DNA from 2 places in the Roseateles sp. GW821-FHT09H11 genome. Region 2 is predicted to be linked to the other one. Evidence: predicted binding sites of a transcription regulator. Region 2 holds the regulator's gene; the other holds the start of a gene.
What was found. The regulator NrdR, encoded in region 2, represses ribonucleotide reductase genes. The targets are predictions, from matches to a motif close to CACNANATNTNGTG.
Positions count from the first base shown of each region.

Region 1: AC07PR_RS18260 (ribonucleoside-diphosphate reductase subunit alpha) is a predicted target of NrdR. The motif match lies at 3,362-3,375, and genes of this name have one in related genera.

Region 1 is NZ_JBWKOA010000005.1:278,139-289,672, reverse strand. Features, by position in the region: gene AC07PR_RS18270 (sensor histidine kinase) at 1-1,406, shown strand, start outside; gene AC07PR_RS18265 (sigma-54-dependent transcriptional regulator) at 1,396-3,048, shown strand; gene AC07PR_RS18260 (ribonucleoside-diphosphate reductase subunit alpha) at 3,594-6,521, shown strand; gene AC07PR_RS18255 (ribonucleotide-diphosphate reductase subunit beta) at 6,803-7,975, shown strand; gene AC07PR_RS18250 (histone) at 8,195-8,800, shown strand; gene AC07PR_RS18245 (zinc-ribbon and DUF3426 domain-containing protein) at 8,949-10,466, opposite strand; gene prmA (50S ribosomal protein L11 methyltransferase) at 10,638-11,534, opposite strand.
Region 2 is NZ_JBWKOA010000001.1:904,888-916,421, forward strand. Features, by position in the region: gene msrA (peptide-methionine (S)-S-oxide reductase MsrA) at 1-50, opposite strand, end outside; gene AC07PR_RS03620 (DUF748 domain-containing protein) at 127-4,176, opposite strand; gene AC07PR_RS03625 (YdcF family protein) at 4,265-5,032, shown strand; gene AC07PR_RS03630 (UbiD family decarboxylase domain-containing protein) at 5,238-6,791, opposite strand; gene AC07PR_RS03635 (lytic transglycosylase domain-containing protein) at 7,099-7,950, shown strand; gene glyA (serine hydroxymethyltransferase) at 8,329-9,579, shown strand; gene nrdR (transcriptional regulator NrdR) at 9,596-10,039, shown strand; gene AC07PR_RS03650 (GspH/FimT family pseudopilin) at 10,246-10,827, shown strand; gene AC07PR_RS03655 (type IV pilin protein) at 10,824-11,375, shown strand; gene AC07PR_RS03660 (PulJ/GspJ family protein) at 11,386-11,534, shown strand, end outside.

The DNA.
Region 1 (11,534 bases), on a different contig from region 2:
CGCTGTTCTTCATGCCGGCGCTGATGGCCGGGGCGCTCTTGCCGCGCCTTCGGGCGCTGGGCTGCGCCGCGCTGCCGAGCCTGGTGCTGCTGACGCTCTCCGGCTGGGCCGTGCTGAGCGATCGCGACGGCGCGTTGCGCATCAGCCAGGCGGGTCTGCTGGGCTGCGGGCTGTTCGTCGTCACGTTGCTGTCCAACGAGATCGCGTCCCGCCTGGCACGCGAGGAGCGCGCCGCGCGCGGCAGCCTCGAGTACGCCCGCCAGCAGGCCGACCTCAACCGCCTGGTCATTGAGGAGATGGAGGAGGGCGTCCTCGTCGCGGACCGCCGCGGGCTGGTGCGCACCGCCAATCCGGCGGCGCGCGCGTTGCTGGCGGAGGGCGCCGCGCTGCGCTCCGGCGCCTTCCGGCTCGACACGACGCCGGCCTGGAAGCCGCTGCTGCGAGCCATCGAGAAGGCCTTCGGCGGCGAGCACTGGCCCGAGTCCGGCCGCGACCTGCTGCTGGACTTCGGCCGCGGCAAGCAGCGCTCGTTGCGCGCGCGGATGCGTTTCACGCAGCGGCCGGTGGACGGCGACGACCTGTGCGTGCTCTTCCTCGAGGACAACCGGATGCTCGAGGCCCGCAACCGCCAGGAGAAGCTCGCCGCGATGGGGCGCGTGTCGGCGGGCATCGCGCACGAGATCCGCAATCCGCTGACCGCGATCGCACAGGCCAATGCGCTGATGGCCGAGGACCTCGCGGACGACCCGCGGCTGGAGCCGCTGACCCGCATGGTGAGCTCCAACGTGGAGCGGCTCAAGCGGCTGGTCGAGGACGTGATGGAGGTCGCGCCCGGCATCGCGCCGGTGTCGCTGACGCTGGCCGCCGCGCCGCTGGTGCGCGAGTACTGCGCCGACTGGGCCGCGACGCAACGCCTGCCCGAAGGCGACGCCAGTCCGCTGCGCATCGAGATCTGGCGTGACGGCCTGCTCATCAGCTTCGAGCCCGAGCATCTGCGTCGCGTGCTGATCAACCTGCTGGACAACGGTCTGCGCCACGCCCGGCCCGGGCCCGGCGCTCTGCGCGTGCAACTGGCCGAGTCGGACGAGTGGGTGCGACTGTCGGTGTTCAGCCGCGCGGAGGCGATCCCGCCGGAAGTCGAACGACATCTGTTCGAGCCCTTCTTCTCGACGCGCAGCCGTGGGTCGGGTCTCGGCCTGTACATTTGCCGCGAGCTGTGCGAGCGCTACGGCGCCCGCATCAGTTACCACCGCCATGCCGCGCCCACCGGCGGCCCGGCGGATGCCGAAGCCAACGAATTCCGCGTGCTGCTGCCGCGGCCGGCGACGCCGGCCGGCGTGCTGGCCTCGATCCCGTCCGCGGGGCCGGACTCCTACTTCCCTGACACCGAACTCCATGAGCGCTGATCCCCGCCTGCTGGTCGTCGACGACGAGCCCGACCTGCGCACCCTCTACGAGATGACGCTGCTGCGCGAGGGCTTCACGCTGGACAGCGCCGGCACCGTCGAGGATGCGCTGGAGCTGCTCGGTTCACGCCGCTACGACGCCGTCATCACCGACATGCGGCTGCCCGACGGCAGCGGGCTGGACATCCTGCGCTGGCTCGAGCAGCAGGGCCGCAGCGAACGCGCGCTGGTGATCACCGCCTACGGCTCGGCCGAGAACGCGGTCGAGGCGCTCAAGGCCGGCGCGTACGACTACCTGACCAAACCGGTCGACCTGCGCCAGTTCCGCATGGTGGTCGCGTCGGCGCTGGGGCGCGCGTCCAAGACCGAAGGCACGGTGCCGAGGCCCTTCTCGTCGGCCCCGCCCGCCGTGGCTGGTGGCCTGTCCGGTGGCGCCTCGCGCGGAGCCGCTGCTGCCGCCGCCGCCGACACCGATGCGGACACCGACGCGTTCGCTCCGACCGCGCCGGCCACCTTCGACGTGCTGCCCCCGGTGGATGCACCCAGGCCCGGGACGCCGGAACGGCGCAAGGCCCCGCGCCCCGCGCCGCCGCTGACTGGGTCGACCTCGGCGCTGGAGCGGCTGGTCGGCGATTCGGCACCGATGCGGCAGGTGCGAGAACTGATCGAGAAGGTGGCCCGCAGCATGGCGCCGGTGCTGATCAACGGCGAGTCCGGCACCGGCAAGGAACTGGTCGCGCGCGCGATCCACGACGTCAGCGCGCGCCGTCCGCAGCCGTTCATCGCGGTGAACTGCGGCGCGATTCCGGAGCAGTTGCTGGAGGCCGAATTCTTCGGCTATCGCAAGGGCGCATTCACCGGCGCGAGCGAGGACCGCGAGGGCTTCTTCCAGGCCGCGCAGAACGGCACGCTGTTCCTCGACGAGATCGGCGACCTGCCGATTGCGATGCAATCCAAGCTGCTGCGCGCGCTGCAGGAGCGTTCCGTGCGTCCGGTCGGCGCGGTGGCCGAGATCCCCGTCAACGTGCGTCTGCTCAGCGCCACGCACAAGGACCTGGCGGCGGAGGTGGCGGGCGGTCGCTTCCGGCAGGACTTGTATTACCGGCTCAACGTCATCCAGATCCGCGTCCCGCCGCTGCGCGAGCGCATGGAGGATCTGGCGCCCATCAGTGCGCGGATCCTGCTGCGCATCGCCGCCGACGCGGGCGTCGCGCCGGTTCCGGTGTTGACGACGGCCGCGCTGGCGACCCTGTCGCGCTACAGCTTCCCCGGCAACGTGCGTGAGCTGGAGAACCTGTTGCATCGCGCGCTGGCGCTGTCCAGCGGCGATGGCATCGATCTCGCGGATCTCGGTCTGCCCGACAGCGTGCTGGGCCCGGACGACGCGCCGGTCGATCCTGCCTTCGGCAGCATGGATCCGTCGCTGGCGGCTGTGCTGCCGGCCGAGGCCGGCGGCGGCGCACCGCTCCCGTCCGATCTCGCGGCCTACCTGGACGAAGTCGAGAAGCAGATCCTGCTGCGGGCGCTCGAGCGCCATCGCAACAACCGCACGGCGGCCGGCGCGAGCCTGGGTCTGTCGCTGCGCCAGATGCGTTACCGCATGGCGCGCCTGGCGATCTCGATCGGCGGCGACGAGTCCTGACCCCGACTGTCTTCTGCGCGCATTGCGACCATGACCCCACCGCAGGTGGCGACTCAGGGAAGGTCCTCATCGGACTTGTCCTAGCCCCCAGGGACACCCTGCGAAGTCGTCATCGAATTGCCATCGTCGCAAGCGCAGCAACCATGGGCGTTCGCAGCGCATTCGGTCCGCCAGCCCGCGTGGATCCTGGCGCTCCGGACGCGATGTGCGAATCCATCGGGCATGTGCGGGGTCAGGTCTTCCGGCTAGCCCAGCGGGTGGCGGACGTCAAGCGGGGAGGACGCTACCGCTAGTTCCTTGAAGGTCCGGAGACCACTAGATATAGTGTTTTGCATGCTATCCTGCTGACTTCGCAAACACGGCGATGAATGCTCCATCAGAAGTCTTGTCCGCAGTGCCGGCCCCCCAGCCGGAGGAGCGGAATCACCAAGCCAAGGCGCATCTTCAGCATCGCGAGCACCACCTGACCCCCTGATCGTTTGGCCCTTCGGAAAAGCCGGGCCGGGCGCAGCATTTTTTGTTTTCCAGACCAGAACGAGGATCCCATGCAGACAGTCGCCGCCACACCGACCGCTGAAACGGGCCTGGCGCAGGCTCCCCGCGAGTCCGCCGCCGCTTCGGCCAGCTTCCCGCAGCACCAGATCATCCGCCGCAACGGCGCGGTGGTGCACTTCGAGCCGAGCAAGGTGGCGGTGGCGATGATGAAGGCGTTCCTCGCGGTGCACGGCACCAGCGGCGCCGCCTCCGCGAGCGTGCGCGAGACCGTCGACGCGCTGACCGACTCCGTGACCCGCGGCCTGCTGCGCTCGCGTCCGGCCGGCGGCACCTTCCACATCGAGGACGTGCAGGACCACGTCGAGCTGGCGCTGATGCGCGGCGGTCACCATGAAGTGGCGCGCGCCTACGTGCTGTACCGCGAGCGCCGCACGCAGGAGCGTGCCCGCCAGGGTGAACAGCAGCAGGCCGCCGTGCTGGAGTCCGGCATCTCGGTGACCGAGAACGGCGTGCGCGTTCCGCTCGACCTGAACAAGCTGGCCGCGCTGATCGCGTCGAGCTGCGAGAACCTGGGCGCCGACGTCAAGCCGGACCCGATCCTGGCCGAAACGAAGCGCAACCTGTACGACGGCGTGCCGATCGACGAGGTCTACAAGGCCGCCATCCTGGCCGCCCGCACGCTGATCGAGAAGGACCCCGGCTACACGCGCGCCACCGCGCGTCTGCTGATGCACACGATCCGCCGCGAGATCCTGGGCGAGGACGCGACGCAGGCCGAGATGGCCACCAAGTACGCCGACTACTTCCCCGGCTTCATCAAGAAGGGCGTGCAGGCCGAGCTGCTCGACGAGAAGCTGCAGCAGTACGACCTGGCCAGGCTGGGCGCCGCGCTGAAGGCCGAACGCGACCTGCAGTTCGACTACCTGGGCCTGCAGACGCTGTTCGACCGCTACTTCCTGCACGTCGACGGCACCCGCATCGAACTGCCGCAGGCGTTCTTCATGCGCGTCGCGATGGGCCTGGCCCTGGGCGAGATCGACCGCGAAGCCCGCGCCATCGAGTTCTACGAAGTCCTGTCGACCTTCGACTTCATGAGCTCCACGCCGACGCTGTTCAACGCCGGCACGCGCCGCTCGCAGCTGTCGAGCTGCTACCTGACGACGGTGGCCGACGACCTGGACGGCATCTATGAAGCGCTGAAGGAAAACGCGCTGCTGTCGAAGTTCGCCGGCGGCCTGGGCAACGACTGGACGCCGGTCCGCGCGCTGGGTTCGCACATCAAGGGCACGAACGGCAAGTCGCAAGGCGTGGTCCCGTTCCTGAAGGTGGTCAACGACACGGCCGTCGCCGTGAACCAGGGCGGCAAGCGCAAGGGCGCCGTCTGCGCTTATCTGGAGACGTGGCATCTGGACATCGAGGAATTCCTCGAGCTGCGCAAGAACACCGGCGACGACCGCCGCCGCACGCACGACATGAACACGGCGAACTGGATTCCCGATCTGTTCATGAAGCGCGTCATCGAGGGCGGCGACTGGACGCTGTTCAGCCCGTCGACCTGCCCGGACCTGCACGACCTGTTCGGCAAGGCCTTCCAGACCGCCTACGAGGCGTACGAAGCCAAGGTCGACCGCGGCGAGCTCAAGCTCTACAAGCGCATGCCGGCCCGCGACCTGTGGCGCAAGATGCTGACGATGCTGTTCGAGACCGGCCATCCCTGGATCACGTTCAAGGACGCCTGCAACGTCCGCAGCCCGCAGCAGCACGTGGGCGTGGTGCACTCGTCCAACCTGTGCACCGAGATCACGCTGAACACCAACGACAACGAGATCGCGGTCTGCAACCTCGGCTCCGTCAACCTGGCGCAGCACGTCAAGGACGGCCACATCGACCAGGAGAAGCTGAAGAAGACGGTGTCGACGGCGATGCGCATGCTCGACAACGTCATCGACATCAACTACTACGCGGTCAAGAAGGCGCGCGACTCGAACCTGCGCCACCGTCCGGTGGGCCTGGGCATCATGGGCTTCCAGGACGCGCTGTACCAGCTGCGCGTGCCTTACGCCTCCGACGCCGCGGTGGAGTTCGCCGACCGTTCGATGGAAGCCGTCTGCTACCACGCGTACTGGGCCTCGACCGAGCTGGCCGCCGAACGTGGCCGCTACAGCAGCTATCGCGGTTCGCTGTGGGACCGCGGCATCCTGCCGATCGACTCGCTGGACCTGCTGGCCGAAGCCCGCGGCGGCTTCGTCGACGTGGACCGTTCGTCGACGCTGGACTGGGACGCGCTGCGCGCCAAGATCGCCCGCGACGGCATGCGCAACAGCAACTGCGTGGCGATCGCGCCGACGGCGACGATCTCCAACATCATCGGCGTCGACGCATCGATCGAGCCCTGCTTCGGCAACCTGTCGGTGAAGTCCAACCTGTCGGGCGAGTTCACCGTGGTGAACGAGCACCTGGTCCGCGACCTCAAGAAGCTGGGCCTGTGGGACGACGTGATGGTCATGGACCTCAAGCACTTCGACGGTTCGCTGCGCCGCATCGACCGCGTGCCTGAAGAGCTCAAGCAGCTCTACGCGACCGCGTTCGAAGTCGACACCGTGTGGCTGGTGGAAGCCGCCGCGCGCCGTCAGAAGTGGATCGACCAGGCGCAGAGCCTGAACATCTACATGGCCGGCGCGTCGGGCAAGCGCCTGGACGACACCTACAAGCTGGCGTGGCAGCGCGGTCTGAAGACCACCTACTACCTCCGCACGATGGGTGCGACGCACGCCGAGAAGAGCACGGTGCAGAACGCCGGTCAGCTCAACTCGGTGAGCAGCGGCGGCAGCGGCGTGAGCGCCGCGCCGGTCGCGGCGGCACCGATCGTCGTCGCTCCGATCGCTGCATCGGCGGCGCCGGAACTGGGGAATGCGACGCCGGCCACCGACGTCACGTTCTGCGCGATCGACGACCCCGGTTGCGAGGCCTGCCAGTAATCGAAACAGGAGGTGTCGGCGTCATGCGCCGGCACCTCCGACGCTCGCGATGCGAGTGTTCATCGATGTTTGCGGCGATCGACGGTTTTTTCCGCGACGCTTGCCGACGATCGATGAACGCTTGATACGACGCCCCGCCGCGCTCATCAGAAGGCGCGCAGCACACGGTCCCACGCCACCAATGCGATGCGGACCAGCAACAGCGAAGCGGCGTCAAAGTCAAGAAGTCCTTTGTGTTTGAACACAACACTCCGATAATCCGCGACCATAGGAAGACCACCATGCTGGTTTGGGAAGAAGACCGTAAATCCTCGAGCAACGCGCCGCAGTCGGGCGCATCGATCCACGCAGCGACGCCCGCCGTCGCGCGTGATGCCGCCACCGCCGCGGCTGGCTCGGTGTCCTCTTCTGAATCGACGACCAGCACCGCGAGCGAGCGCCGCGTGAACGTCGCCGACAAGCGCATCATCAACGGCCAGACCGACGTCAATCAGCTGGTGCCGTTCAAGTACAAGTGGGCGTGGGAGAAGTACCTCGCCACCTGCGCGAACCATTGGATGCCGCAGGAAGTGAACATGTCGCGCGACATCGCGTTGTGGAAGGACCCGAACGGTCTGACCGACGACGAGCGCCGCCTGATCAAGCGCAATCTGGGCTTCTTCGTCACCGCCGATTCGCTGGCCGCCAACAACATCGTGCTGGGCACCTACCGCCACATCACGGCGCCCGAGGCTCGCCAGTTCCTGCTGCGCCAGGCCTTCGAGGAAGCGATCCACACGCACGCGTACCAGTACATCGTCGAGTCGCTGGGCCTGGACGAGAGCGAGATCTTCAACGCCTATCACGAGGTGAAGTCGATCCGCGACAAGGACGAATTCCTGATCCCGTTCATCGACGCGATCATGGATCCCAACTTCGTCACCGGCACGCCGGAGAACGACCAGACGCTGCTGAAGTCGCTGATCGTCTTCGCCTGCCTGATGGAAGGCCTGTTCTTCTACGTCGGCTTCACGCAGATCCTGGCGCTGGGTCGCCAGAACAAGATGACCGGCGCGGCCGAGCAGTACCAGTACATCCTGCGCGACGAGTCGATGCACTGCAACTTCGGCATCGACCTGATCAACCAGATCAAGCTCGAGAACCCGCACCTGTGGACGCCTGAATTCCGCGCGGAGATCAAGGCGCTGTTCCAGAAGGCCGTGGAGCTCGAGTACCGCTACGCCGAGGACACCATGCCGCGCGGCGTGCTGGGTCTGAACGCGGCCATGTTCAAGGGCTACCTGCGCTACATCGCGAATCGCCGTGCGACGCAGATCGGCCTGGAGCCGCTTTTCCCGAACGAGGAAAACCCGTTCCCGTGGATGAGCGAAATGATTGACCTGAAGAAGGAACGCAACTTCTTCGAGACGAGAGTGATCGAATACCAATCGGGCGGCGCCCTGTCCTGGGACTGAGTTCCAGGCGGAGCGACCTCCGAGCATTGTTTATTGAAGAAGAGATCAAGCTTGGCGATGCACTTTGAGACCGACGCAGAAGCGGCTCGAGCGCATCGCACCCCGATTCACCGCACCGCGGATCGCAACTCCCGCGAGTCGTGGGCGGTGAATACCTGCACCGGCATCAACCGGTTGATGACGGGCAGGGCTATTTCCACTTGATCAAGGAGAACTGAAATGGCAACTGCGAAGAAGGCCGCTCCGGCCAAGAAGTCGGCTCCGGCCAAGAAGGCCGCCGTGAAGAAGGCTCCGGCCGCGAAGAAGGCCGCTCCGGCCAAGAAGGCTCCGGCCGCCAAGAAGGCCGCTCCGGCCAAGAAGGCTGCGCCGGCGAAGAAGGTCGCTGCGGCGAAGAAGGCTGCTCCGGCAAAGAAGGCCGCTCCGGCGAAGAAGGCTGCTGCCGCGAAGAAGGCGGCTCCGGCGAAGAAGGTTGCAGCGAAGAAGGCTGCACCGGCGAAGAAGGTTGCTGCCGCCAAGAAGGCTGCACCGGCCAAGAAGGTCGCCGCCGCCAAGAAGCCCCCGATCAAGGCCAAGGCTGCGAAGCCCGCCGCGAAGAAGGCTGCTGCTCCGGCGAAGAAGGCCGCTGCTCCGAAGAAGGCTGCTCCGAAGGCCGCCGCCAAGCCTGCTGCGAAGCCGGCCGCCAAGAAGGCTGCTGCTCCGAAGAAGGCTGCCGCCAAGCCTGCCGCTGCCCCTGCCGCGAAGCCTGCCGCTGCTCCGGCGCCTGCCGCGAAGACCGCGCTGAGCCCGCAAGCCGCGTGGCCCTTCCCGACCGGCAACAAGCCCTGAGCTTGAACGATGACCGGGCCTTCGGGTCCGGTCCTCTCCCGAAACCCGGCTCACGCCGGGTTTTTTCTTTTGGGCTCCCGCAAGGACGCCACAAAAGCGAAGGGCGCCGAAGGCGCCCTGGGAGGATGGAGCGGGGCCTGCGGCGCGCTCAGGGATAGAACAGCTCGACGGAATAGCCGCTGATCTTCTGCGTGCCGCTGTCGAAGACCAGCTGCAGCTGCTGGTCCGCGCCCCCGGGCAGTGCCGTGCGCCCGGCCTGCATCTCCGTCGGCGACAGCATCCGGCGCACGACGAGCACGCCGCTCGCGTCGGTCAGGCTCAGGTCCACCCACGGTTGCGCGACTTCCCAGTTGCTGCGGTTGCGCAGGCTGATGCTGAAACGGTAGTGGTTGCCGGCGCCGGCCGGATTGAGGCTGCTGCTCTCGACGCTGAGGGCCTCGATGTGCTGCCAGGGCTTGATCTCCTGGCCCATTGCCTGCGCGACGGAGACCAGCACCGGTTTGGCGTCCGGGTACTGTGCGGCGATCGCTTCGCGCGCATGCCACAGCAGTTGGCCCATCAGTCCGAGCGCCAGCACCGTGGCCGTGCCGCCGAGGGCGATGCGCACGCCGGGGCGGCTCCAGCGGCGTGCCGCTTCAGCCTGGCGCATGAAGCTCGGCAACTGATCCGGCATCACGCTCGGCGAGCCCTGCGCGGAGGCCGCGTCAGCCATTGCCGCGCGGGCGGCCATCAACTCGGACTCGGCGGCGAGCACCGTCATCGTCGTCTCTGGGCTTTCCGTCGTCGTGCGCTCGCTCCGACGGCTGAACAGCGACCACCCGCGGCGCGGCTTGGCGGGTTTCTTCGTCGCTTGTCTTGCTGCTTCCTTGGCGGCCTTCCTCGCCGCGATCTTGGCCGACTTCGCGGCGCGCTTGGCGTCGGTGATCGTGTCTTCGTCCGCCGCCATCATCGAAGAGCTCGGCTCGAGTGACGGCTCCTGGCCTGGCGACAGCTCGCCCGCGCGCAACTGCGCCGCGGTCGCGGGACTCAGTGCGAGTGTCACGTCCGGACGCTCGTCGTCGTCGATCATCGGCGGCGGCAGCTCGTCCTCTTCGAAGCGCATGCCCTTCGGTTCGGGGAGATCCTCGCGGGGATCGGGAACGGCTGGCGCTTCGAGGAAGGGCTCGCGGCGCGCCTCGAACGAAGGCTCGTCGAAGCGCGATGTCGACGCCTGGAAGCGTGCGTCGACGACGTCATCCGTCGGCTCCTCGTCGGGCATGCGACGCGGCGGCGCGAAGGGGTTCAGCGACTCGTCGTCGGCGGCCATCCAGCCGCTGTCGCGCGGCGCTTGATGGTGGGACGGCGGCTCCGGTGCGAAGACCGGCGCGGGCGGCGGCAAGGGAGCGGGGCGGCTCGGTGCGAAGTCGCTCGGATGAGGCGCGTAGGACGGCGCAGGCGGCGTGGGGGCGGGCGGGGACGGGCGACGCTCGATCGGCGCGGGTTCGGCCGGTGCGCTCAGCGGCGGCCAGGGCGGCGGGCTGTCGCGCTCGAGGTCGAACAACTGCTCGCGCGCGTCGAACACCTCGGCGCAACGGCCGCAGCGGACCCAGCCCTCGGAGACGCGCAGCTGGTCCTGCACCACCCGGAAGATGGTGCCGCAGGTCGTGCAGCGGGTCGCGAGATTCATGGACGCGATGATGCCACGAAGCAGGGTCAGTCCTTGCCGCGAACACCCCCAGATTGACACTCGGTCACCGGGTGGGCGAAGGCGGAGAACCGGCTGTTCATCGGGGCTGGCGGGCGGCGGGTCGGCGGTGGATGGGGCGGTGGTGAGGCGGCGGGGGCTGGGTTGTCGTCGTCAGACCGCGCGTCGCGCGGTCATCAGGATCCAGCCGTCCTCGCTGTCCGCGACCTCGAGCTGGACATGCGGCGCGTAGGCCGTCTTCAACTCATCGGCCTGGCGCTCGAGGATGCCGGCCAGCACCAGGTGCGCGCCGGGGCGCAGGTGGTTGCACAGCAGCGGCGCCAGCAGCTTCAGCGGCGTCGCCAGGATGTTGGCGAGCACGACCGGGTACTCGCCCCGGGCGGCGTCCGGCATCGCGGCGTTCAGCGTCACGCCGTTGTCCTTGGCGTTCTGCGTCGAAGCGATCAACGCGGCCGGGTCGATGTCGACGGCGTCGATGGCCTTCGCGCCGAACAGACCGGCGGCGATCGCGAGGATCCCCGAGCCGCAGCCGTAGTCGAGCACGCGATCCCAACCGGCCGCCTCGGCGCCGTGGCGCGCGATCCAGCGCAGGCACATGCGCGTCGTCGGATGCGTGCCGGTGCCGAAGGCCAGGCCCGGATCGAGCCGCATCACCTGCTTCGCCTGCGCGGGCGCTTCGTGCCAGGACGGCACGATCCAGAACTCCGGCGTGATCTCGACCGGCGCGAACTGCGACTGCGTCAGCCGGACCCAGTCCTGCTGCGCGATCGTCTGGATCGATTGGACGTGCACGTCCTCCGCCCAGTCCTGCGCGAGCAGCAGCGTCGCGGCCTCGGTCGCCTCCTCTTCGGTGGCGAACAGTGCCTTCACGACCGAACGATCCCAACCCGCGCGCGGCGCCGGCATGCCGGGTTCGCCGAACAGCGCGCGTTCGGCGGGCGTGTCGGCGTCGGCGTCCTCGACCGACACGGCCAGCGAGTCCACCTCCATCAGCGCGTCGCTGACGGTCTCGACGTCCTCTTCGCGGCAGATGAGCACGAGCTCGTGCAG
Region 2 (11,534 bases):
ATGAGGTCCTCGCCGGGCTGGAGTTGGACGGGGTTCGGGGTGGTGGTCATGGCGAGGTCCTCATGAATCGGTCGGCCGGGTCACTTGTGGGCGGATCATCGGCGATCAAGCCCTGGCGCCACGGACTTACTGTGCGCTCAGCGCCAGATCCACGCGAGGCGACCAGGGCTTGTCCTTGTCGCCGCCACGCTCGTCGTCCTTCGCGTGCAGCTTCGGCGAGGCGAGGAACATGCGCGCATTCGGCACACCGCGCTCAAGCAACGCGTCGCGGACGGCGACCGCGCGCTGCAGGGCCAGCTCGCGCAGCTGCTCGTCGGTGACGGTGTAGCTGTCCATCAGCAAGTCGCGCATCTGCGCCGCCGGGATGTCCTTGGACAGCCCGATCAGGTTGCGCGGCTTGTTGGGCAGCTTGGCGTTGTCGTAGACGACCTTGAGCAGCCGCGCGCGTTGCGCGTCGTCGAGCACGATCGGCGCGGGGCCCGCGTCGGCGGTGCCGGACACGCCCGACGCACCCGAAGCGCCGGAACTGCTCGAAGCGGCCGCGCCAGGTGCGTTCACCGCCTGCGTGACCGACGCGCGCCGCAGTTCACGGCGACGCTCGGCGATCAGCGCGTCCTCCAGCCGGGCGCCCTGCGCCGCGCGGCGTTCCGCGTCGGGATCGACCCAGCCGGTGATGCTCAGCTGCAGCACCGGCTTGTCGGCCAGCACCTTCGTCAGCGGTTCGAGCTTCTTCGCCGCCTCCGGCTGCAGCGCCGCCGTGCCCGGCTTGAACTCGAGCTGGCTCATCTCGGCGCCACCGCCGCCGCCCGACAGCAGCGAGAACGGCGCCGTCAGCGCCTTCGTCAGCAGATTGACGATGAGCTTCACGACCAGGCCGCCGACGCTGAACTCCGGATCGTTGAGCGAGCCGCTGACCGGCAGGTTCACGTCGATGACGCCGTCGCTGTCCTTGAGCAGCGCCACCGCCAGCTTGACCGGCAGCCGGGTCGCCGTCGGGCTGTCGATGCGATCGCCGAAGGTCAGCTGATTGAGCACGATCTTGTTGTCGGCCTCCAGGCGACCGCCGGGCTCGATCTGGTAATGGACCCGTGTGGACAGCTTGCCGCGCTCGATCGCGTAGCCCGCGTACTTGCCGGCATACGGCGACAGCGGCGCGAGCTCGATGTCGGTGGCGCTGGCGGTGATGTCCAGCGCCAGCGGCGCGCCGCTGGGGTTCAACTGGCCGCTGATGTCGAGCAGGCCGGTGCCCTCGACCTTGCCCTTGAGCTGCAGCGGCGCCATCGCCGCCGAACCGGCCGAGAACGCGCCCAGCGTCCCTGTGAGTTCGCTGAGGTTGGCGCTGTAGTTGGGCTTGATGAAGCGGTCGTTGAAATCGACCTTGCCGCCGTTGACGCGGGTCTCGCCGATGCTGAGCCGCAGCGGCGGATCGCCGGCCGCGGACGAGGCCGCGCCGACTACCGGCGCAGTGCCGGTCGACGCCGTCGCCGGTGTCGGCGCCGACGTCGCGCGAGCCACCGTCGCCGCCACCGGCGCGGACGCCGCCGACGTGCCTGCCACGGCCGCCACGGCCTGGCCCTGCTCGGTCTGGTTCAGGTCGCGCAGGTTGAGGCGGCCCTGCTCGTTGATGATCAGGCGCGCGTAGAACTCGTCCAGCACGGCCTGCTGGATCTTCACGTCCGGCGCTCCGCCGGGCGCCAGCGCCACCCGCAGCCCGCCGAGCTTCAGGCCCTGCCAGCTCAACAGGTCCTCGGCCGAACGGCGTCTGCCGTCCTGCAGCCGCGCCTGGCGCAGCCGGAGGTCGGAGATCAGCAACTCGCCGTCGGCGCGCACCGACGGTCCCTTGGGCGTCTCGGTGAACTCGAAGCCGCCGCGCATCGACCCCTCGGCACGCTGCAGGTGGATGCCGATGGACGGATCGAGGTAGGGATCGACCCAGTGCAGCGGCAAGTGCTCGGCGCTCAGGCGTCCCGAGGCTGTCAGCGGCGTCAGCGCGAGTTGACCGTCCCAACGGAACTTCGGCACCTCGCGCGCGTTGCGGCGCGTGGCGTCGGGCCGGCGCAGCGTCGCTGCCAGTTGCACGGGCAGCGGCTTGCGCAGTTGCCGACCGTCCCAGTCGATGCCGGACACCTTCAGCATCAGTTCCTGAACACCGATCGGCCGGGCCGGTTCGTCGTCGAGCACATGCGTCGCCAGATCGAGCAAGGTTGCCTCGCCGCCTTCCACGGCGATCTCGGCAATCTGCGCGGTCCACGGCGCATCGTTCGCCGCTTTGGCAGCGGCCAGCTCGGGATGGTCCGGCGCGCTCAAGGTCAGGCGATCGCCGCGCCCTTCGGGTTCGCGTCGGCGTGAGGCAGTTGCTGCGCCTGTGGCGACTGCGGCGCCCTGCCCGCTCGCCGCGTGCGACGCGGCCGAGGCGCCCATCCAGGCGTCCCAGCTCCACTTGCCGGCCTTGTCGCGGCCCAGTTGCGCCTTCGGCGCCACCAGCGCCAGCCGGCCGGCCGTCAGTTGGCGGCTGTCCAGCGCGAGCTCCGCCTGGTCGAGGCTCAACTGCTTGAGCGCCAGCACCGGCTTCTTGCCGTCGGCGAGTTGAACGTCGTCGAGGCTGAGCGCCTTCAGCGACAGCTTGAGGTTCTCGCCCGCCGGTCCCGCGCTCACGGCACCCTGCGTGGCGAAGCGGCCCTGGACCGACAGCGGCGTCGCCGCCTTCAGATACGGCGCGAAGCCGTCCAGCGCGAGATCCTTCAGCGCCCAGGCGAGCGCGATGCCGGCCTTGCCGACCTCACCCTTGCCACTGAACGCCGCCGGAGTCTTCGCGCCTTCAGGCGACAGCGTCGCGGCGATCTCCACCGGCGCAGCCTTCGCGGCCAACGGCCAGCTCAGTCCGCTGCCCTTGACCGTCAGGCCGTCGACCGTCCATCGGGCCGCGGGACGGAGCGTCTGGTCGGTCCAGCCGACGCGACCGCCTTCCAGCGCCAGTTGCTGCACGCCGACCCGCCAGGGCGCCGCGCCCGCGGCGGATGTCTTCGCCGCATCGGAGGACGCCGCCTTCGGCGACGCGGCGACGGCCTTCGGCGCCGGCGTCGCGGATGCCGGCGTGGAGCCCGCGGACATCTCCGGCAGCCACAAGCGGCCTTGCGCGTCGCGGCCCATCAGCAGCTCCGGCTGCTTCAGCGTCACCGCGCCCAGCAGCACCTGCCGCTTGAGCGGCTGCACGTCAGCCAGCTCGACGCTCAGCGTCTGCCAGCGCAGCCAGTCCTCCCAATCACTGTCCGCCTTGCCGTCCGATCCAGCGTCCGCGCGCCGCTGCAGCGACAGCTCGCGCACCGACGTCCGGCCGCTGAGCTTGACCTCGGGCGGCTGCTTCGGCGGCTGCTTGAAATCCAGCGTCAGCTGCGAATCGACCAGGCCCTTGGCCAGCCGCATCGGCAGCTCCTTGGGCCAGTAGGCGCGGTACGCCGACAGGTCGAGCGCGTCGAGCTTGACCGTCATGCTCGCGCTGCGCGTATCGGCGAAGGGCTGTACCTGACCCTCGCTCTGGAAGCCGACGCCGTTCAGGCGTCCCGACAGACGCGGCTGCACATGCACCTCGACGTCCGCATCCAGCGTCGACAGGAACGGAATGCCCAGCTGCAGCGCCTTCAGCTCGTGGACCATGCCGGCGCCGCGGTCGTCCAGGCGGAATTCGCCGTCGGTCAGTTCGATGTTGTAGAGCGCCGCCTCGGCGGGGCCGTCGTCCGGCGTCGGCGTCTTCTTCGGCGAAGCGGCCAGCCTCGCGACGATGTCGTCCAGATCGGTCTTGCCATCGGGCAGCAACGCGACGCGCACCCGCGGCGACGCCACCGTCAGCGACGACAGCACCGGCGCCAGATGCCACAGCGATCGCGGCGACAGCACCGTGCGCACGCGCTGGACCTCGAACAGCGGCGGCGCGCCGGCCGTCGGACCGGCGATCTTCAGCTCGTCCAGCGTGAGCGCGAGCCGCCACGGCGTGAAGCTGGCCCCACCCAGCGTGACGGGACGCCCCAGTTGCTCCGAAGCGATGCGCACGCCCGCCCGCTCGATCCACATCGGCAGCGCCACCCAGGCCACGAGCAGCAACGCGACGACGAAGAGCACCAGACCCACGAACACACGCAGCGCGCGTCGCGGCCAGACGGGAAGAGCAGAGAAGAACACGGGAACAGCCGGCAAAACCCGGACGAGTCGTCAAGGAAGCTGATTATGCTGGCGGGCCTCAACACCTGACACCCATCCCCGGCTCTCGATGAACGACCTGATACATGCGGTCGCGGCCTTCCTGCTGCCGCCCACCGGCGCGTTTCCGCTGCTGCTGCTCGCGTGGTGGCTGCGGCACCGCCGCCGCTGGCTCTCCGGCGCGCTGTTCGCGACCGGGCTGATCGCCGTCTGGGTCGGCAGCACCGAGCTCGGCGCGCTGTGGCTGCAGGACCGTCTGCTGGGGCCGCAGCAGGCGGTGCGGGTCGAGCGCCTGAAGGACGTCCCGCCCAAGGAGACCCTCATCGTCGTGCTCGGCGGCGGCGCCCGCAAGCTGATGCCGGAATACGGCGGCGCCCAGCTCAAGGCCCTGTCGATCGAGCGGCTGCGCTACGGGATCTGGTTGTCGCGACGGACCGGCATCCCGCTGATGTTCACCGGCGGCACGCCACGCGACGCCTCGGACGAACGCATGACCGAAGCAGCGCTGGCCGAACGCACCGCGGCGCAGGAATTCGGCTTCACGCTCGCGGCCAAGGAAGACCGCGCCACCGACACGCGCGAGAACGCTCAGTTCACCGCCGAGCTGCTGCGCGGGCAGCCGATCCGGCGCGTCGTGCTGGTCACGCACGACGTGCACATGCGCCGCGCGCTGCGGGCCTTCCGCGAGGCGCTGCCGGCGGAGGTGGAGGTGTTCCCCGCGCCGCTCGGCCTGGCGCTGCCGGGGTTCGAATGGCGCGACCTGCTGCCCTCGCAGGAAGGCATCTCGCGGGCGCGTTATCTGGGTTACGAATGGCTGGGCTACGTCGGCGGTCATTGACGGCCCAAAGAGAAACCCCCTCCGCGCCGGGCGTGCCGGACGAGGAAGGGGTGGGCGGACCAGCCGCCTTTGGGGCTCCGTGGCGATTTGCCGCAGGGCTCCTGGCGCGCAGAGACTGCGCCAGAGGAAGTGCCGGAAAGGCCAGACAACCTTAGGTCCGCCTCCCGGTCCTTTCAAGCCGTGTTGCCCGGGAACCCGTAATTTCCTAGCCCCCGAACAAACGCTGATAGAGATCCGCCGCACGGGCTTTCTGCTCGGCTGGCATCTCGATCACGCGGCCCCATTCGCGCGGCGTCTCGCCCGGCCACTTGTTGGTCGCGTCCAGGCCCATCTTCCCGCCCAGCCCGCTGACCGGCGAGGCGAAATCCAGGTAGTCGATCGGCGTGCCCTCGACCAGCGTCGTGTCCCGCACCGGGTCCATGCGCGTCGTGATCGCCCAGATCACGTCCTGCCAACTGCGGATGTCGACGTCCTCGTCCACGATCACGATGAACTTCGTGTACATGAACTGGCGCAGGTAGCTCCACAGGCCGAACATCAGCCGCTTGGCGTGGCCCGGATAGGCCTTCTTGATCGAGATGACCGCCATCCGGTAGCTGCAGCCTTCAGGCGGCAGATAGAAGTCGACGATCTCCGGGAACTGCTTCTGCAGGATGGGGACGAACACCTCGTTCAACGCCACGCCCAGGACCGCCGGCTCGTCGGGCGGCTTGCCGGTGTAGGTCGAGTGGTAGATCGCGCCGTCGCGCTGGGTGATCCGGTTCACCTCGAAGACGGGGAACCAGTCCTGCTCGTTGTAGTACCCGGTGTGGTCGCCGTAGGGACCTTCCAGCGCGTGCAGGTAGCCGCCCTTCTCCTTCAGCGGGATGCCGTCCTCGCTGTGGCCGGTGAAGCCCGGCGCCGCCGGCGGGATGTGGCCCTCGAGCACGATCTCCGCCGTCGCCGGCACCTGCAGCATGCGGCCGGCCTCGCCGACGTTCGTGTCGGCGACCTCGGTCCGCGAGCCGCGCAGCAGGCCGGCGAACTGGTATTCGGACAGCGTGTCCGGCACCGGCGTCACCGCGCCCAGCGTCGTCGCCGGGTCGGCGCCGAGCGCCACGGCGATGGGGAACGGCTGTCCCGGATTCGCGATGCCGAAGTCGCGGAAATCCAGGGCACCCCCGCGATGCGCCAGCCAGCGCATGATCAGTTGCCGCTTGCCGATCAACTGCTGTCTATAGATACCGAGGTTCTGACGCAGGCGCGGGTTCGCGATCTTCTGCGGCCCCCGCGTCACCACCAGCCCCCAGGTCAGCAGCGGGCCGACGTCGCCGGGCCAGCAGGTCTGGATCGGCAACCGCTTCAGGTCGACGTCGTCGCCCTCGATCACCTGCTCCTGACAGGCCGGCCGCTTCACCAGCGACGGCTTCATGTCCCACAGCGCCTTGCCCATCTGCGCCAGCTTGCCCACGTCGCGCAGGCCGCGCGGCGGCTCCGGCTCCTTCAGCGTCGCCAGCAGCTGGCCGACCTCCCTCAACTGGGTGGTCGACTCGGCCCCCATGCCCAGCGCCACGCGCCGCGGCGTCCCGAACAGGTTCGCCAGCACCGGCATCCGGTAGCCGGTCGGCTGTTCGAACAGCAGCGCCGGGCCCTCCGCCTTGAGGACCAGGTCGCTGACGGCCGTCATCTCGAGCACCGGAGACACCGGCTCGGCCACGCGGCGCAGCTCGCCCATGGCCTCCAAAGCGCCCATAAAGTCACGCAGATCTCGGTACTTCATAACCAAAAGTATTTAAGAACATGGCCCATACGGTTGACGGGTTATTTTTGATCCATAGAATCGCGCCCTGCCCTGACCCCCAGGGTTATCCCGGTCTTCGCTGTGGGACGCGAAGCCGGTGTGCTGCCAATGGACGCTGGATCGCCCGTCTGTCGCATCAAGAGCCCGGAGCCCTCTGAGAGCCCTCCGAGCCGTCGACGACGCCCGAGCCGGCCCATTATCACCACCCCCAGGTGGGTGTCCCGCGAGTGAACGCTTCGAGCGGCTCGCCAGACACACACCGGGCGTGGTCGGAGAAAGGAGTCGCATGACAGCGCGTTCAGACCTGCTATCCCTGCCCCGCCAGGCGCAAGCCGCCCTGGTGCTTTTCGTCAAGGACATCGGCCAGGGCCTCCTGGTCGTCAGCCACAACACGCTCGCCCTGGTGGGCTTCGCCGTCGTCGCCGTCGGGCTGGTCTTCGCCAGCCAGGCCGACCTGCGCCAGCAACTGGAAGGCCAGGTGCTGGGTTGGCTCAATGCGCGCCACGAGGCGCGCGTCGAGGCCTCCGGCGACGTGCTCGCCTTGATGGCCGAGCCCGACGCGATCACCCGCGCCACCGCGGTGGATCCGAAGGAGCTCACCCGTCAGCAGGCGCTGGTGGCCAACTACCTGGCCAGACGCTACCGCGTCGCGCCGGAACCGGTCAGCCGCCTGGTCAAGGAAGCCTGGGAAGTCGGCCAGCGCGCCCGTGTCGAGCCGACGCTGATCCTGTCCATCATGGCGATCGAGTCCGGTTTCAACCCGTTCGCCCAGAGCGCCGTCGGCGCCCAGGGCCTGATGCAGGTGATGACACGCGTCCACGACGACAAGTACGAGGCCTTCGGTGGCAACCTGGCCGCCTTCGACCCGGTCACCAACCTGCGCGTCGGCGTGCAGGTGCTCAAGGAGTGCATCCAGCGCGCCGGCAGCCTCGAGGAAGGCCTGCGCCGCTACGTCGGTGCCGCCAACCTGCCCGACGACACCGGCTACGCCTCGCGCGTGCTGGCCGAGCAGGACCTGCTGAAGGCCGTCGCCCAGGGACGCAACGTCAGCCCCTCGGCGCCGCGTCCGATCCGCGAGCCGGCGTCCGCGCCGGCCTCGACCGGCGAGCAGGTCGCCATGACCGCCGTCATGCGCTGAACGGCCGTTCCGCGACCTCGATCAACGGGTTCCACGGGAACCCGTTTCTCATTGGGCGAAGCCGGCGACCCCTCTGCCGTGGGAACAATGTCACGAGATGCCCGGCGCCCCTCGACGGTGCGGCTACACTGCGGGCTTCGCGCAACTGGCGATCAGGGCGCCCTGCCCGGAGACGGATCGGTCTCCGCACAGGCGTCGCCCGAGGTGGGCCACCACCGGGAAGCGCGAACGGCCGGGGATCTCCCTGGCTGTCCGTGCCGTTCGCCTGGGCCGCCGTCGTTCCGTCCTCCGTCGCCGGGTCGCTGTCATTCCAGAAGAATGGCGACCACGCCGATGCGTTGCCGGCCGGGCGGCGCCAACCCTTGAGCCGACATCATCATGTTTGACCGCACCCAACAGACCCTCGCCAACGTCGACGCCGAAGTCTTCGCCGCCATCCAGCAGGAGACCCGGCGCCAGGAAGACCACATCGAGCTGATCGCCTCGGAGAACTACACCTCTCCGGCGGTGATGGAAGCCCAGGGCAGCCAGCTGACCAACAAGTACGCCGAGGGCTACCCCGGCAAGCGCTACTACGGCGGCTGCGAGTACGTGGACATCGTCGAGCAGCTGGCGATCGACCGCCTGAAGCAGCTCTACGGCGCCGAGTTCGCCAACGTGCAGCCCAACAGCGGCTCGCAGGCCAACCAGGGCGTGTTCTTCGCGCTGCTGCAGCCCGGCGACACCATCATGGGCATGAGCCTGGCCGAAGGCGGCCACCTGACCCACGGCATGGCGCTGAACATGAGCGGCAAGTGGTTCAACGTCATCTCCTACGGCCTGGACGCCAAGGAGGCGATCGACTACGACGCGATGGAAGCGCTGGCGCGCGAGAAGAAGCCCAAGCTGATCATCGCGGGCGCGTCGGCGTACTCGCTGCACATCGACTTCGAGCGCTTCGGCAAGATCGCCAAGGAGATCGGCGCCTACTTCATGGTCGACATGGCGCACTACGCCGGCCTGATCGCCGCGGGCGTCTACCCGAACCCGCTGCCGCATGCCGACGTCGTGACCTCGACGACGCACAAGAGCCTGCGCGGCCCGCGCGGCGGCATCATCCTGACCAACGACGAAGCGATCGCCAAGAAGATCAACTCGGCGATCTTCCCCGGCATCCAGGGCGGCCCGCTGATGCACGTGATCGCCGGCAAGGCGGTGGCCTTCAAGGAAGCGCTGACGCCCGAGTTCAAGGCCTACCAGCAGCAGGTCGTCGCCAACGCCAAGGTGCTGGCCGACACGCTGATCGAGCGCGGCCTGCGCATCGTCTCCGGCGGCACGCAGAGCCACGTGATGCTGGTGGACCTGCGCCCCAAGAACCTGACCGGCAAGGAAGCCGAGGCCATCCTGGGCGCGGCGCACATGACCTGCAACAAGAACGGCATCCCGAACGACCCGCAGAAGCCGATGGTGACCAGCGGCGTCCGCCTGGGCACGCCGGCGATGACCACGCGCGGCTTCAAGGAGGAGCAGGTCCGCAAGACCGCCCACCTGATCGCCGACGTGCTGGACAACCCGCATGACGAGGCCAATCTGGCCCGCGTGCGTGAGCAGGTGGCCGAGCTGACGCGTCAGTTCCCGGTCTACCGCTGAGCGGAGTCCGCGGCGCATGCGATGCCCGTTCTGCGGTCACGGCGACACGCAGGTGTCGGAGACCCGGGAGTCCGACGAAGGCGACGTGGTGCGTCGCCGCCGTCGCTGCCAGTCCTGTGACAAGCGCTTCACGACCTACGAGCGCGCGGACATCGCGCTGCCGATGGTCGTGAAGAAGGACGGCACGCGCGCCGAGTTCGACATGGGCAAGCTGCGCGCGTCGATGACGCTGGCGCTGCGCAAGCGGCCGGTGAGCATCGAGCAGATCGACGCGGCGCTGGAGCGCATCCAGGAGAAGCTGCTCAGCACCGGCGTGCGCGAGATCCCGTCGACCAAGCTGGGCGAGCACGTGATGCGCGAGCTCAAGCGCATCGACAAGGTCGCCTACGTGCGCTTCGCCTCGGTGTACCGCTCGTTCGAAGACGTCGACGAGTTCCGGCAGCTGATCCGAGACATCTGAGGTCGCGGGACGCCGCGCGTGTGCGGCACTGAAGTCGTGCGTCATTGACGCGGCCTTCACGGACTTTTCAGGCGCATCCCCCGCGCATCCCCCAAGCATCCCCCAAAAGCCGGCCCCCTTCAGCGGGCCGGCTTTTCCCTCCTGAAGGCGAAGCGCAACGGCCGCCGTCTCCCTAGAGTTCCTGGCAACTCTTCGGGAGATCTTCCTTGCAGCCCTCCGCTTCCCCGTTCCCCTGCCATCGCCCCACCGCCCCGCGCGGCATCAGCCTCATCGAGGTGCTGGTCAGCGTCGCGCTGGTCGTGCTCGTGGCCCTGCTCGCCGGGCCGGACCTGCGCGACTGGCTCTGGCGCCAGCGACTCGCGAATGCCGCGCAGGCCGTCCTCGGCGATCTCCAACTGGCTCGCAGCGAGGCGATCCAGGGCTCGCACAACGTGAGCCTGCGCTTCGGCGGTGATGAATCCGCCGTCAGCGGCAGCGGCCGCTGCTACGTGCTGCACACCGGCGCCGCCGGTGGCTGCGACTGCCACCTGGATGCACCACCCACCTGCCGCGCCGACGCGCAGGCGATCAAGCAGGCGCGCTGGGTGCGAGACCGGGGACGGCCGGAGGTCACGGCCAACGTGCCCTCGATGCTGTTCAGCGGACGCCAGGGGACCGTGTCGGTCAGCGGCACGGTCGAGGTCCGCATCGCCAGCATCGGCACGGTCCGTCACATCGTGAGCATCACGGGCCGCGTGCGCAGTTGCACGCCCGATGGCGCGCTGAACCGCCTGCCGAGGTGCGCATGACGCCGCTGATGACGCCGCTGACGCCGTCGTCGGTGAAGCCGCCGATGAAGCCCCGCATGACAGCGCGAACCAACGTGCGAATGAACATGCGAAAGGACATGCGAACGGGCATGCGAGAAAGCAAGCCACTGGGCCGCCGCGGTTTCTCGTTGATCGAGATCCTGACCGTGCTGGCGATCGTTGCCGTGCTGGCGGCGCTGACGCTCCCCGGTTTCCGCGATCAGGTCATGAAGGGCCGGCGCGCCGAGGCGCGCGAGGCGCTGCAGGAGATCCAGCTCGCGCAGGAGCGTTTCCGCTCGCGCAGCCCGCGATACGCCGACCGCCTCGAAGACATCGAGCAGCCCGCGACGACGAAGGGCGGGCTCTATCGGCTGCGCCTCGTCCAGGCCGACGCCACGCGCTACCGGGCCGAGGCCGTCGCGCAAGGCAGCCAGTCCGCCGACCGTCGATGCCGCGTGCTGACGCTGCGGCTGGAGCTCGGCGCGGTCTACACCACCGGATTCGACGAGCAAGGGGTCGAGCAGGCAGACGCCTGCTGGCCACAGTGACGGAACCAGCATGACGAACCACCTCTGCCAAGGCTTGATTCGCAGTTCGACACGAGGATCCGCGCGAGGATTCACGCTCGTCGAATTCATGATCGGACTGACGATCGGCCTCCTGCTCCTCGCCGGAGCGTTCTCGATGGCGGGCGTCCAGCTCGGCGA